3 regions of the Macrococcus brunensis genome follow, and region 1 is predicted to be linked to each of the others. Evidence: predicted binding sites of a transcription regulator. Region 1 holds the regulator's gene; each other region holds the start of a gene.

Region 1 (5,021 bases):
GCTGATGCTGATTGCAAAAGATCATGGCTATGATACGAATCCGATCGGTGGTTTTGAACGTGATGAAGTGATGGAGGCTTTGAGTATCAATAAAGAGCGCTACGTGCCTGTCATGTTCATTGCAATGGGGAAAGGTGTGAAAGCACCTCATGACAGCAGCCGTCATGAAATAGAGGAGATTGTCTCCTTTAATGGTGGCGACGCTGAAGGTATCATTGGACAATAAAAGCTCAAGGAGGGAATTCCCGGACTGACCCCAGGATAAGACATTAGCAGGCTTATCACAGGATGAATTGGTAGAAGTCATGAAGCAGCACAGCATTGCTATTCATACAGATATCGTTGAAACAAATTCAGCTGAACTGAATGAGGTACTGGCGCATGTTATTGACACATATGGTGGCGGAGAAGTCATCGCCTGGAATGATCCACGTTTTGATGAGCTGAACATTGATTTAAAAAGATATGATACTTTTATCTGGGATGAGGACAAAGGTGCAGAAAATATCGAAGTCGCAGAACGTGCGAACATCGGTATTACTTTCAGTGATGTGACGCTTGCTGAAAGTGCCACAGTCGTCCTATACGCAGATAAAGGAAAAGGACGCAGTGTCAGCCTGCTACCGGCTACATATGTCGCCATTATTCCGAAGTCAACGATTGTGCCGCGATTTACGCAGGCAGCCGAGCAGATCAATCTAAGAAATAATGATTCGGATTTTCCGACATGTATCAACCTGATCACTGGTCCATCCAACTCAGCAGATATTGAGATGAAACTGGTTGTGGGTGTACATGGTCCAATCAAAGCGACTTATATTATCGTTGAAGACTATTAAAAAAGCTTCGAAATCAATTGATTTCGAAGCTTTTTTTATTATAAGAAGAATCCTGCAATAGTCGCAGAGATGAATGATACAAGTGTCGCACCGTAAAGTAATTTCAGACCAAATCTTGCAACGACGTCACCTTGTTTGTCATTCAATGATTTAATTGCACCGGCAATAATACCGATAGATGAGAAGTTAGCGAATGAAACTAAGAATACTGACACGATACCAATCGCACGTTCAGATAATTCACCTGTATTTTTATCGACGATATTCTGTACATCAAGCATAGCGACGAATTCGTTCGATACTAGTTTAGTTGCCATGATCGAACCTGCGCGAACTGCATCGCCCCAAGGAATACCTGTTAAGAAGGCAAGTGGTGCAAAGACATAACCCAGTAATGTCTGGAAGTTGAATTCACCTGGCGTCACCGCATCGACGATTCCGTTTAACATGGCAATTAAAGCGATATAACCAATCAGCATTGCACCGACGATGATGGCTACTTTGAAACCGTCTAAGATGTATTCACCTAACATTTCGAAGAATGACTGTTTATGTTCATTTTCAGTCATGATAACACTGTTCTCTTCTTCATCTGAAACACGATAAGGATTGATGATAGAAGCGATAATAAAACCACCAAATAAATTTAAGACAATCGCTGTTACCACATATTCTGGTTTAATCATTGTGAAGTAGGCACCGACAATTGAAAGTGATACAGTCGACATCGCTGAAGCTGTTAAAGTATATAAACGGTGTTTAGGAATATAAGGAAGCTGTTTCTTTAATGAAATGAATACTTCAGATTGTCCTAGAATAGCTGAAGCGACAGCATTGTATGATTCCAGTTTACCCATGCCGTTGATTTTAGAAATCGCAAGACCTAAGTATTTAATAATGAAAGGTAAAATTCTTAAATACTGAAGAATACCGATTAAAGCAGAGATAAAAGTAATGGGAAGTAAGACTTGAGTAAAGAAGTTATTCATGGCCTCGCCTTTTTCATTCAGGTTGACCATGTTAGGAAAAACAAAGTTGACCCCTTCAGCAGCGTATCCTAATAAGAAACCAAATCCAGTTGCAAGCTTATCTACGAGCCAGACTCCTCCAGGTGTCTTGAGCAATAAGAATGCCAGGAGAAACTGGATCACTAGCATAATACCAATATATTGCCATCTCACATTTTTCTTATCTGAACTGATTGCCCATGCGAGTAATAGGAAGATGACGATACCAATTACGCCAATAATATAATTCATTTTTTTCCTCTCTTTCCTATATAGATTAAAACATCATTAAATATCATACTATATTTTTTATGAAAGCGGTACCTCTTTCGGAGGTGAGAGACAAATTGTTTGCACTCATTCTGCATTGTCCCTATAATAAAGTCAAAGATGGTCAAAAAGAGGTGAAATCATGAAAAATATGTCTGACATTATCGAACAATATTTGAAGCAGTTACTTGAACAGAGCGGGGATGCCGTGGAAATTAAACGTTCAAAGATTGCTGAGAAATTTGATTGTGTACCGTCGCAATTAAATTATGTCATCAAGACCCGCTTCACAAGTGAACATGGTTATGAGATTGAGAGTAAGCGTGGTGGGGGCGGTTATATCCGTATTACGAAGATTGAATCCAATAATCAGGGCGCCTTTATTGATCACTTGAGTGCAATGACAGGACAGCATGTCAGTCAGCAGAAGGCAGAGCATATCATTGACGCTTTGTCACAGAATGACTTGATTTCAGACCGTGAGAAGCGTCTGCTTCTTGCGACGATTCATCGCGATACATTATATGTAGATGTACCGTATAGAGATTATATCAGAGCGAATATTCTGCAGAGTGTCCTGACAGTTGTTCGCTACCATTAGTGAGGTGCAGCATGAACTATAATGATGAAGAGTTTACAATTAACCAGCTTCTGAAACATCTGCTTAGAGAAGAGCAATCAGAACCCGTATGTCCGAACTGTGGCCTGGCGCTTAATGAAGCGCTGCATATCGGTAAGTTCGGCTGTCATACCTGCTATTCAGCATTCAGTGACTATGTGCCGCAGATTGTCGAACGCGTGCAGGCTGGCAACCAGAAACATACCGGACAAGCACCTCTTAAGTCGGCAGAAAAAATTAAGCTGAAGAAACAGATAGAAGCGCTCGAGGCTAAACTCGAAGGATTGGTCGCTGAACAGGCTTTTGAAGAAGCGGTGACTGTGCGCGATGAAATTAAGGCACTCAGAGAAAGGGAGGATTCCGATGCTGGATAAACATTTAAATATGCAGCTTGGAGACTGGATGCAGCAGGAAGACCAGCCTATTATCCTGAGCTCCAGAATTAGACTCGCCCGTAACCTTGAGAATTTTGTGCATCCGCTCATGTATGATGATCAGACAGGTGAGCAGGTGCTGAACGAAGTATCTGCTGTCCTGGCGCCGCAGTTCGATGAAGTGAGACTTGCTGACCTTGATGTCAATGCCAGACAGATGCTGGTCATCAAGCATCTCGTGAGTAAGGAACTGCTAAATCAGCCTTATGGGGCCGTCTTCCTCAATGAAGATGAATCCGTCAGCATTATGATTAACGAAGAAGATCATATTCGTATTCAAGTACTGGGTCGTGACTTATCTCTTGATCAGCTTTATCTGAAAGCCGAAGAAATTGATCAGCAGATAGATGAGAAGATGACGTTATCTTTTGATGAAACGCTCGGTTATTTAACGACCTGCCCGACCAATATCGGTACGGGTCTTAGAGCGAGTGTCATGCTTCATCTGCCGGGACTTTCTATTATGAAGCGCATGACGCGTATTGCGCAGGCAATCAATCGCTTCGGTTACACAATTCGCGGCATATATGGTGAAGGCAGTCAGGGTCTTGGACATGTCTACCAGGTATCCAATCAGCTGACACTCGGTAAGAGCGAGGAAGCAATTATCAGTGACCTGAAGCAGATTGTGGAACAGATTATCGGTGAGGAAGAAGCGATGCGTCAACGGCTGTTTGATTATGATTATATCGAAACATCTGACCGCATCAACCGCAGTCTTGGTATTTTAAAATATGCACGTCTGATCAGTGCAGAAGAAGCAAGTCTGAGACTAAGTGAAGTGAAAATGGGTATAGATATGGGAATCATTCCCACACAGCCTTTTCGATTTAATGAACTGATGATGGCGATCCAGCCCCCTTTTCTGAATACAATCAATGAAGCACTTGAAATAGATGAAAAAAGAGCCAAGATGCTTAGAGAGCATCTTTAAAAGGAGGAAACATAATGTTTGGTAAATTAACAGAACGCGCACAGCGTGTCCTTGCACATGCGCAGGAAGAAGCGATTCGTCTGCAGCATAATAATATCGGAACTGAGCACTTATTGCTTGGTCTTGTCAAAGAACCTGACGGTATTGCAGCAAAAGTACTGGCAGAGTTTGATATTACAGAAGAAAAAATTATCAATGAAGTAGAACAGCTGATTGGTCACGGTACAGGACTTGGCGGTACGATTCAGTACACACCAAGAGCGAAAAAAGTGATTGAATTATCACTCGATGAAGCTCGTCGCCTGAATCATTCATTTGTCGGTACAGAGCATATCCTGCTTGGTCTGATTCGTGAAAATGAAGGCGTTGCAGCACGTGTTCTTGCTAATCTGGACTTAAATATTACGAAAGCACGCGCTCAAGTCGTGAAGTTGCTTGGCAGCCCGGAAATGAGTGCTAAAAATGCACAGGGTTCAAAATCACAAGGGACACCGACACTTGATGGTCTGGCACGTGACTTAACTGTTATCGCGAAAGAAGGAACGCTTGATCCGGTCATCGGTCGTAGCCAGGAAATTATTCGTGTGATTGAAGTGTTAAGTAGACGTACGAAGAACAATCCTGTTTTAATCGGTGAGCCTGGTGTCGGTAAAACAGCGATTGTTGAAGGGTTAGCGCAGGCAATCGTCAATAACGAAGTACCTGAAACTTTAAAAGGTAAACGTGTCATGAGTTTAGATATGGGTACGGTTGTCGCAGGGACTAAATACCGCGGTGAATTTGAAGAACGTCTGAAAAAAGTGATGGATGAAATCCATCAGGCAGGCAATATCATTCTCTTCATCGACGAATTGCATACACTGATCGGTGCAGGTGGAGCTGAAGGCGCAATTGATGCCTCAAATATTTTAAAACCGG
Region 2 (5,021 bases), 450 kb from region 1:
ATAGCCTCTTCTGTTTTAATGCTACCCATGGTCTTATCTGTATTTGCTGGACCTCTCATCGACCATTTCAATAGAAAAAAGTTAATGCTGGGAACACAAATCATTCAAATGCTGTTGATGGCAACTATTACCGTTCTCTTCTTATTAAACTTAATGCCTTTGCCTTTATTGATATTCAGCTTCTTCGTTATCGGTATGCTTGAAATATTCGAAGGTAATGCTGAACATGCACTCGCACCTATGATTATGTCTGAAGATGAATTAATCAAGTTCAATAGTGTTGTAGTGACCGGCAATTTAATCATCAGTTCAGTCGCTAAAGCAATATGTGTCTTCATCATCTTGTCTTTAGGAATAGAAAGTATTTATATTATTAATTTCATAACCTTTGTCTTTGCCTGTCTGATGTTTGTCAAAGTAAAATACAAGCATTCAGAACAAGGCTCCTTCAGTAAACAGCAGTATAAACATTCAATTTTAGAAGGTATAACTTATTTTAAGCAATACGGACTGATATGGTTAGCCATTCCTGCTATGATCGCTAACTTTACAGGCGCAATGAGCCAGGCTATACTTCCCGCCTTCACTTTTGAAAAGGGAGGAGAGTTAGCTTATGGCTATTTCTTAACTGCGTCTGTAATATTTGGTGCATTCGGTTCTTTAATCACTCCAAAGCTTAAAAATATCGATATCAATCTACAGATAACAGTTGCACCTATATTTTCAGGTTTATTTATTTTCTCATCTGTATTATTCGAGAACTATTTTGATTCAATGCTATTTTATGGGCTTTCTGCACTCCCACTTGTCATTATGAACATTGGTACTTCAACATACATTCAGACCCATGTCGACAATAAAGTCTTATCTAGAGTGGGCACTATCCTTAGTGCCATCTGTACTGCTGTTATGCCAATAGGCGCCCTATTAGGTGGATGGCTCGGTAGGATATTTAATCCAGACATTTCTATATATATTACTTCACTAGGCTTTTTCTTCTTAGGCATACTTTTTCTGTCACGTAGAATGAGAGGGAAACCAGTCATAGCTATACAAAAAACACCTCACATTTCGTGAGGTGTTCTTTATTATGCATTAACAACTAATTCGTCGTCTCTTAAATCAATATTCACTTCTTTGACTTCCGGATTATCCAGATAATAGTCTGTGATCATATCTCTGATGTGCTGTTCAACGACGCGGCGTAGTGGTCTTGCGCCGAGTTTTTCGTCGTATCCTTGGTCGATGAGCCAGTTTTTCGCTTCGTCTGTGATGTTCATCGTGATTTCTTTTTTATCGAGTGTATGCTGCACGTCCGTAAGCATCAATTCAACAATCTGTTTCAAGTCTTCTTTATTCAAGTGCTTGAATTCAACAATCGCATTGAAGCGGTTGAGGAATTCCGGACGGAAGAAGTGCTTCAGGTCGTCGAAGATACTTTCTCTGTCTGCTTCCTGTCCATCACCGAATCCAGCGTTGGAGGTCGCAATGATGATGGTGTTCTTGAAGTTGACGACATTACCTTGACCATCAGTCAGTTTACCGTCATCTAACACTTGCAGCAGCAGTGTCAGAATCTGCGGATTTGCTTTCTCGATTTCATCCAACAGAATGACTGAGTATGGATTTCGTCTGACTTTTTCAGTTAATGTATTAGAGTTGTCATCATAGCCGACATAACCTGCTGTTGTCCCAATCATCTTAGAGACAGCTGTCTGGTCCATATATTCACTCATATCCAGTCTGATGAGTGAATCTTTGTGACCGAATAGGTCAACTGCAAGCTGTTTCGCCAGTTCTGTCTTACCGACGCCGGTCGGTCCGACGAATAAGAAGCTGCCGATCGGGCGATTACCTTCATCAAAGCCGGCGCGGTTCCGTCTGATAGCGCGAGCTACTGCTTTCACTGCATCATCCTGACCGATGATTTTCTCCTCCAAACGTGACTGAATGTTTTTCAGACGTTCAAGGTCATCACTATCCATCCTAGAGACCGGAATTCCTGTCAGACGTTCAATAGTTGCAGCGACTTCATCGACTGTCACTGAATTCTTGTTATTATCATGCGCAGCATCGATTTTATCGTTCAGATCTTTAATCTGTGATTGAATGCTGCTTGCTTTTTCGTAATCTTCTTTTTGTACTGCTTCTTCTTTTTGCTTGGTTAATTCTTCGATTTCTTTCTCAGCTTCCACTTTATCTACTGCGGTATAAGCTGCAGAGACGTGAGCAGCTGTGATATCCATTAAATCAATCGCTTTATCCGGTAATGTACGCTGCGGGATATATTGCACCGATAAATCAATCGCTGCTTTTAATGCTTCGTCCGGAATGTCAACATTGTGGTGTTTCTCGTAGTTTCCTTTAATTCCTTTTAAGATTTCAAGCGCATCTTCTCTAGAAGGCTCGTTGACCACCACTTCATTGAACCGACGTGATAACGCCGCGTCTTTTAGGATGGTGTTGCGGTATTCATCCTGAGTTGTCGCACCAATGACTGAAATTTCACCGCGGCTGAGTGCCGGTTTGATGATATCTGACAGACCTTTACTGCCTGAGTCACCGCCAGTTGAACCTGCACCGATCATCTGATGAATCTCATCCAGGAATAAGACGATGTTACCATGTGATTTCACTTCATCCAGTAATTTCTGGACGTTTTCCTCGAATGCACCGCGGTACTGTGTTCCTGCTTCAAGTGCTGAGATATCAAGCGAGAAGATTTCCTTATCCTTTATAGAAGCAGGCACATTTCCTTTTACAATCTCCTGTGCCAGCCCTTCGACGATAGCTGTCTTACCGACCCCTGCTTCACCGACCAGAATTGGATTGTTCTTGATACGGCGGCTTAATACTTCGGCTGTATCCTGGATTTCTTTATCACGGCCAATAACTGGATCAAGCTTGCCTTGTCTTGCTTCTGCTGTTAAATTGCGACCGAGTCTGCCTAAAATACCATCTGCTGACAGCTGTTGTGCTGATTGCTGTTTCCCATCTTCTGTGAACGGGTAGCCTTGCTGCTGAAGAGCTGCAAGTTGCTCAGGAGTCACTTCCTGACCATTAATATAATAACGTTTCTTCGTATATGGATTAGATTTTATATGGTTCATATCGTTGAACATACTGTTAAATAATGCATCAAAATCGTTGTTGAAAAATGAGTTATTCATAACTTATTCCTCCTAATATTCAGTTGTAATTGTTTCTTCAAAGGTTCCTATTACCTTTGATATACTTATTATATAAAAAAGGTCAAAAAAGGTCAAACATTTTATTGACCTTTTTTGACTATTAATTTAAATAAAAAAGTCTCCACAAAGGGAGACAATTAATTGCTTTTCGTTATGCAGTTCCTCAGAAACCTCTCCAGTCGCGCGCAGCCTTCTTCGATTTCTTCCATTGTACTGGCAAATGACAATCGGATGTGGCCTTCACCGTATGGGGTAAAAGCTGCGCCAGGTACAACTGCGACTTGCTCCGCTTCCAGTAAGTCAGTCGCAAACTGGAACGAATCTTTATTATATGCAGAAATATCCGGTAAGATGTAGAACGCACCTGTCGGCAGTTCGACGGGCAGTCCCATTTCTGTCAGACGTTTATAGAGATAATCACGTCTTTCAATATAGGCTCTGTTCATTTTTTCAAGCATGGCTGGTGTTTCCGGATGTGTCAATGCAGCAATGGCGCCGTACTGTGAAGGAGTTGCTGCGCAGATAGTGTTATAGAGATGGACTTTCGTCACCTGCTCAGTCGCAAATGGCGGTGCTAAGATATAGCCGATACGCGCACCTGTGATCGCATGCGATTTAGAGAGGCCATTGATGACAAAGAGCTGATCACGTACTTCAGGAAACTCCATAAAAGAGTGATGCTTCTCTGAATAAACGTTCTCAGAATAGATCTCATCTGTAATGATGAGGATATCCTTGTCTTTCAGCAGGCTGACCAGTTCTGCAATCTGTGCCTGTGTCATGGTTGTGCCTGTCGGATTGCTCGGATAGTTGAAGAGTACTGCTTTCGTGCGATCAGTAATTGCTGCTTCAATTGCTGCTTTCGTCGGTACAAAATGCGTCTTAGTTGTATCGACATAAACAGCTTTCGCCCCGAGCAGATGGATAATCGGTTCGTATCCAGCATATGCCGGCGCCGGAATAATGACTTCATCGCCAGGCGCCACTATCGCTCTGAAGACACTATCGATAGCTTCAGATCCGCCGTTTGTCACAATGATTTCTGTCTCAGGATCATAACTGACGCTGAATCGCTTTTTCGTATAGTCTGCTATCGCTCTACGGAGTTCAATCAGACCTTTATTATGCGTATATCGTAACTTGCCATCATCAATCGCCTTTGTCATCGCCTGTCTGATAAAGTCAGGTGCATCGAAACCGGACTGGCCAAGTGTCAGATTGATACCATTATCATATTCGCTTACTTTATTTGAAAACTGGCGTGTACCCGGGATTTTCAGATCCGTCACCCGCTCATTAAATCGGTGTTCCATTTAATCATAACCTTCCTAGATGATATCGTTCTGAATGAGCTGCTCAAGTGTCTGACGACGGATGACCGGTCTGACACCTTCCTCTGACACGAAGACGACAGCAGGTTTCAGCATCTGGTTATAGTTAGAGCTCATACTGTAGTGATAAGCACCCGTAGAAAGTACCGCCAGCAGGTCACCTGTCTGGATACTAGATGGCAGCCTGATATCTCGACGGATAATATCACCTGATTCACAGAGCTTACCGGCGATTGTCATCATCTTATCATGTGCTTCCTCACGGTTGACGAGGCGCAGTTCGTATTTCGCATTATACAACGCTGTACGGATATGATCACTCATGCCGCCGTCAATTGAGACATAATAATTCGTATCAGGAATTTCCTTGATATTACCGACTTCGTATAACGTGATACCTGCTTCACCGACAATAGAACGCCCAGGCTCCAGTGACAGTTCCGGCACGTGATAATCGAAGGTCTCGCAAGCTGTTTTCAGCGCATCGGTGATTGTCTGG
Region 3 (5,021 bases), 720 kb from region 1:
CAGTATCCTTGAAGGCTTTGTCTTCATGGTCATGAATATCTTCTTCCTGTGTTTTCTTTGTTTTTTCCTCGGTAGAAGGTTGTTCTGTTGTTTCAGAAGTCGCTTTTTCTTCAGTTGACAGTTGATCCTGTTTGCTTGTAGAATCATCTTTTTGAGCGCAGCCTGTAAGTAATCCCGCCGCGAGCAATATGTATAAATACTTTTGCATCATAATACTCCTTTAAAAAGAAATAGCCCTCTATTACTTCAATAGAGGGCTTTTTAAATATTGATTATTTAATCAGCTTGAAGATTTGTTTAGCGTTGTCTGTATTCTCGATGTTACCTCTCCATAAGCTGCTTGATGGACCGTAACCATATACGTTTACGTCTTCACCAGTATGACCACCAGTAGTCCAGCCAGTTAAGCTGCGAGCATTGACAGGTGCTTCAATCGCATTTTCGATTTTAGTAGCATCTTTAGCAGCAACAGCATCTTTGATAGCTGCCATTTCTTCTGCTTTTAATTCAAAGCCAACATTTGCTTTAATGATTTCTTCTACGTTAGCGCCGTCTTTCATTAATTGAGCACGTAAGTATTCAGGTGTATGTTTCATTTGTTTGATTGGTTGAGTGAACCAGTTGTAGATACCGTTAGCACCGATTGAGAAACCACCAGTAGAGTGGTCAGCTGTAGCGATTACTAAAGTGTTACAGTCTTTTTTAGCAAAGTTGATTGCTTCTTGGAATGCTAAGTCAAAGTCTCTCATTTCGCTCATTGCACCAGTTACGTCATTAGCGTGACCTGCCCAGTCAATTTGAGAACCTTCTACCATTAAGAAGAACCCTTTTTTGTTTGTGTCTAATTTTTTGATAGCTGTTTTAGTCATGTCTTTTAATGAAGGCATGTTAGCATCCCGGTCGATCATTTTAGGCATACCACCTGGTGAGAATAAACCAAGGATCTGCTTATCTTTAGAGTTAGACGCTGCTTTTAATAAACCTTTTTTATTACCAACATATTTGTAACCATCATTTTTGAATTCTTTGATTAAGTTTCTGTCTTTACGTTGGAAGTAATCTTTACCACCACCGAGGATGATATCTACTTTATGTTTACCGTTAACCATTTCATCATAGTAATCATCAGCGATAGCTGGCATGTTTTTACGAGATTCATCGTGTGCACCGTATGCAGCTGGAGTTGCGTGTGTTACTTCTGAAGTTGCAACTAAACCAGTTGATTTACCGACTTCTTTAGAGCGTTCAAGAACTGTCTTAACTTCGGCTTTGTTGTTATCAACAGCAATAGCGTTGTTATAAGTCTTAACACCAGCACTCATTGCTGTAGCAGCAGAAGCAGAGTCAGTGATGTTTTCGTGATCGTCTTCAGCGATAGTACGTTGAGTACCTACTAAATAATGGTCGAATGATACAAGATCCATTCTTTTAGTTGTCGGGTTATCCATCATATAACGGTGAGCAGTAGTAAATGAAGGACCCATACCATCACCAATCATGAAGATGATGTTTTTAGGTGTTTTCTGCTGGCTACATGGAGTTACTTTCTTCGTAGCAGCTTCTACAGTATGTACACCAGTAGAAGTTGGCATTGATGATAAGAAAAGACCTGCAATTACAGATGAAGCAATAACTTTATTAAATGATTTCACAATGAATCCTCCTAAATTAAAATTACATTCTAAATTTATCAGTAAAATGTAAAGCTAAAAGACTATTCTTGTAAATTATATGTAAAGTTAATGTAAATAAAAAAGCACTGAGCATTTGCTCAGTGCTAAACTAAAATTCTATTTTTCGTCTGCTGTTGGATGCATTACGTCATCAATCAGACCATATTCTTTTGCTTCTTCAGCGCTTAAGAAATTATCGCGATCTGTATCTTTCTCGATTTTTTCAATCGGTTGACCTGTACGTTCTGAAAGAATACGATTTAATTTTTCACGTGTCTTTAAGATATGACGGGCAGCGATTTCAATCTCAGTCGCCTGACCTTGTGCACCACCAAGTGGCTGGTGGATCATCACTTCTGCATTAGGAAGTGCAAAACGTTTACCTTTCGCACCTGCAGCGAGTAAGAATGAACCCATCGAAGCAGCCATACCGATACAGATGGTCTGAACATCTGGCTTAATGTGCTGCATTGTATCGTAGATTGCCATACCTGCAGTCACACTGCCGCCTGGCGAGTTAATATAAAGGTAGATATCTTTTTCAGCATCCTGCGCCTGTAAGAATAATAATTGAGAAACGATAGAGTTAGCAACGTTGTCGTCAATCTGAGAACCGAGCATGATGATACGGTCTTTCAGAAGGCGAGAGTAGATGTCATATGCGCGTTCACCGCGGTTAGTAGATTCAATAACTGTTGGAATTAAATTCATAAATAAATCCTCCTTTAAGGTTTGATAATAATATACTATAGATGGTCAAAAATAGTCAAAAGATAGAGCTTATTTTTAATGAGATGTAAGACTTGTATTATTTCATATTTAAATATATAACAATACACGCTATAATATAACTTACTTGCCCTCGTGGTGTAATGGATAACACGTAAGATTCCGGTTCTTGAAATGGGGGTTCGATTCCCTCCGAGGGCGTTCATATTTTAGTATTAAAAAATCTGTCTTTTGCGGCAGATTTTTTTGTATATATCACTGAATAATAGGGTATATATGAGCTAATAGATTCTAGGAGGACAGCCATATGATAAAAGACCGTTTAAAATTTATCATTTTATATGAACTTAAGAAAGGTACTGTACTTGCAAATTTCTTTGGCTGGATTGATACAGACTTGATTAAAGAGTCTTTTATTGAAATGAAAAAAGATGGATTTATTTCTGGTGAAGTAATTGTTGATGATCTTGTGGTTCTTAAGGATATAGAAATTACAGAAGAAGGACGACTTGAACTTGAAGAAATGCTTAAAAATCCTGACTATGAGGAAGGCTACCATCTCTGCTGCGAAAATAACCGCTTGAAGGACTGGGTTTATGGCAAAGCATAAATATGAATTAAAATTATATACTCAGCCGAACTGCTCTTTATGTGAAGAAGCAAAACGACAACTTGAGTTTGTAGATTTAGATATCACATATGAAGAAATTGATATAATTGAAGACGATGAATTAATGATGGCCTACCAGATACGTGTACCGGTTCTGACTTATCAGGATAAAGTAGTGCAGGAAGGAATCATTGATTTTGTCACAGTAACTGAAAACCTCGAACAATATTAAATATTGTTCGAGGTTATTTCTTGCAAATAAAAGTTTATCTTGCTAACATATAGGTGTAACATACTTTGTCCCAACTGGGACGTTTTATGTCTCATTAAGTTGGAGGAAGTCGAATGGATCAAATTTTCGCCGTTCAACAGAGACTGGTTCCAGATTTGATTGAAAAAATGCAACGTCGTTTCAATGTACTGTCTATGATTCATCTTGAACAGCCTATTGGCAGACGTGCTTTAGCAGAGCGACTCCATCAGACTGAAAGGACTTTAAGAAGTGATGTTGAGAGCCTTAAAGCTGAACATCTGATAGATATTCATCCTAAAGGCATGACCATTACGACTGAAGGGCTGGAAGTTTTAACGTTACTCTCAGGGCATATGGAAGTTTACAATGATTTGTCTGCTCTTGCAGCAGAAATCGGTAAACTGACAGGCATCAGAAAATTGATTGTTGTTAAAGGTGATGCAGATGACAGTCAGGAAACTTCGATTAATCTCGGAGTTGAAGCGGGCCGTTATCTCCAGTCATTGCTCGGACCGGATACGAAAGTAACGGTTACTGGAGGATCCAGTACAGCGAGTATGGCGAGCCATCTTGCACATGTTCCATATGATGTCACCTTTACACCTGCAAGAGGGGGTCTTGGTGAAGATATGATTCATCAGGCTAACTTTATCGTCGCTAAAATGGCGGAATCAACAGGTGGTCATTATGAGGCTCTTTATGTGCCGGATCAAGTCAGTGAACAGACTTATCGGAACTTGATTGAAGAACCTTCAATACGTTCAGTGCTCAATCAGATTAGATCAGCAGATATCGTGGTTCATGGTATCGGTAACGCAGCTAAAATGGCAGTCAGAAGAAAAACCGATTCAGATATTCAGAAATTACTGCTTGAAAATGAAGCAGTCGGTGAAGCTTTTGGTTACTATTTTGATAAAAAGGGTAATATTGTGTATAAGGTGCGAACAATTGGTCTGCAGCACGAGGATGTCATCAATAAGAAACATATTATTGCAGTGGCAGGTGGGAGCAGTAAAGTCGATGCGATTGCAGCCTATTTAAAAAATGCACCGAAACAGACAACACTTATTACAGATGAAGCAGTAGCAAAACAGTTATTAAAGGCATTTGCCTTTGACAATAATATAAATTAAAAGGAGGCCATTATTCATGGCAGTTAAAGTAGCAATCAACGGTTTTGGACGTATCGGTCGTTTAGCATTCAGAAGATTACAAGAAGTAAAAGATATCGAAGTCGTAGCAGTAAATGATCTGACAGATGACGATATGCTTGCACATCTTTTAAAATACGATACAACACAAGGCCGCTTCAAAGAGGAAGTACGTGTCGTTGAAGGTGGTTTCCTTGTCAATGGTCGTGTAATCAAATCATATGCTAACCCTAAAGCAGAAGAACTTCCATGGGGAGACCTTGGTATTGATGTCGTATTAGAATGTACAGGTTTCTACACAAGTGAAGAAAAAGCACAAGCGCACATTAAAGCAGGCGCTAAAAAAGTATTAATCTCAGCACCGGCAACTGGTGATCTTAAAACAGTTGTATACAACGTTAACCATGACATTTTAGACGGTTCTGAAGAAATCGTTTCAGGTGCTTCTTGTACAACAAACTGTTTAGCACCAATGGCTCAAACTTTAAATGATAAATTCGGCATCATTGAAGGTTTAATGATGACAGTTCACGCATACACTGGTGACCAGAATACACTTGATGCACCACATGCTAAAGGTGACTTCCGTCGTGCGCGTGCAGCTG

What was found. Region 1 encodes CtsR, which represses protease genes until heat stress. Its sites were predicted from a motif close to ATGGTCAATAAAGGTCAAACA; they were not measured.
Region 2: the regulator CtsR is predicted to act here: its motif matches at 3,249-3,269, upstream of MGG13_RS01860 (ATP-dependent Clp protease ATP-binding subunit).
Region 3: the regulator CtsR is predicted to act here: its motif matches at 2,426-2,446, upstream of clpP (ATP-dependent Clp endopeptidase proteolytic subunit ClpP).

What each region holds. Positions count from the first base shown of each region.
Region 1 covers NZ_CP092179.1:2,016,708-2,021,728, reverse strand. The annotation lists gene MGG13_RS10710 (nitroreductase family protein) at 1-226, shown strand, start outside; gene MGG13_RS10705 (LutC/YkgG family protein) at 294-839, shown strand; gene MGG13_RS10700 (NupC/NupG family nucleoside CNT transporter) at 878-2,098, opposite strand; gene MGG13_RS10695 (CtsR family transcriptional regulator) at 2,259-2,717, shown strand; gene MGG13_RS10690 (UvrB/UvrC motif-containing protein) at 2,729-3,109, shown strand; gene MGG13_RS10685 (protein arginine kinase) at 3,099-4,103, shown strand; gene MGG13_RS10680 (ATP-dependent Clp protease ATP-binding subunit) at 4,115-5,021, shown strand, end outside.
Region 2 covers NZ_CP092179.1:347,281-352,301, reverse strand. The annotation lists gene MGG13_RS01865 (MFS transporter) at 1-1,077, shown strand, start outside; gene MGG13_RS01860 (ATP-dependent Clp protease ATP-binding subunit) at 1,089-3,170, opposite strand; gene MGG13_RS01855 (aminotransferase class I/II-fold pyridoxal phosphate-dependent enzyme) at 3,329-4,504, opposite strand; gene lysA (diaminopimelate decarboxylase) at 4,520-5,021, opposite strand, start outside.
Region 3 covers NZ_CP092179.1:618,343-623,363, forward strand. The annotation lists gene MGG13_RS03310 (hypothetical protein) at 1-208, opposite strand, end outside; gene MGG13_RS03315 (alkaline phosphatase) at 273-1,652, opposite strand; gene clpP (ATP-dependent Clp endopeptidase proteolytic subunit ClpP) at 1,791-2,384, opposite strand; tRNA gene MGG13_RS03325 (tRNA-Arg) at 2,532-2,603, shown strand; gene MGG13_RS03330 (hypothetical protein) at 2,710-3,012, shown strand; gene MGG13_RS03335 (glutaredoxin family protein) at 2,999-3,244, shown strand; gene MGG13_RS03340 (sugar-binding transcriptional regulator) at 3,358-4,398, shown strand; gene gap (type I glyceraldehyde-3-phosphate dehydrogenase) at 4,415-5,021, shown strand, end outside.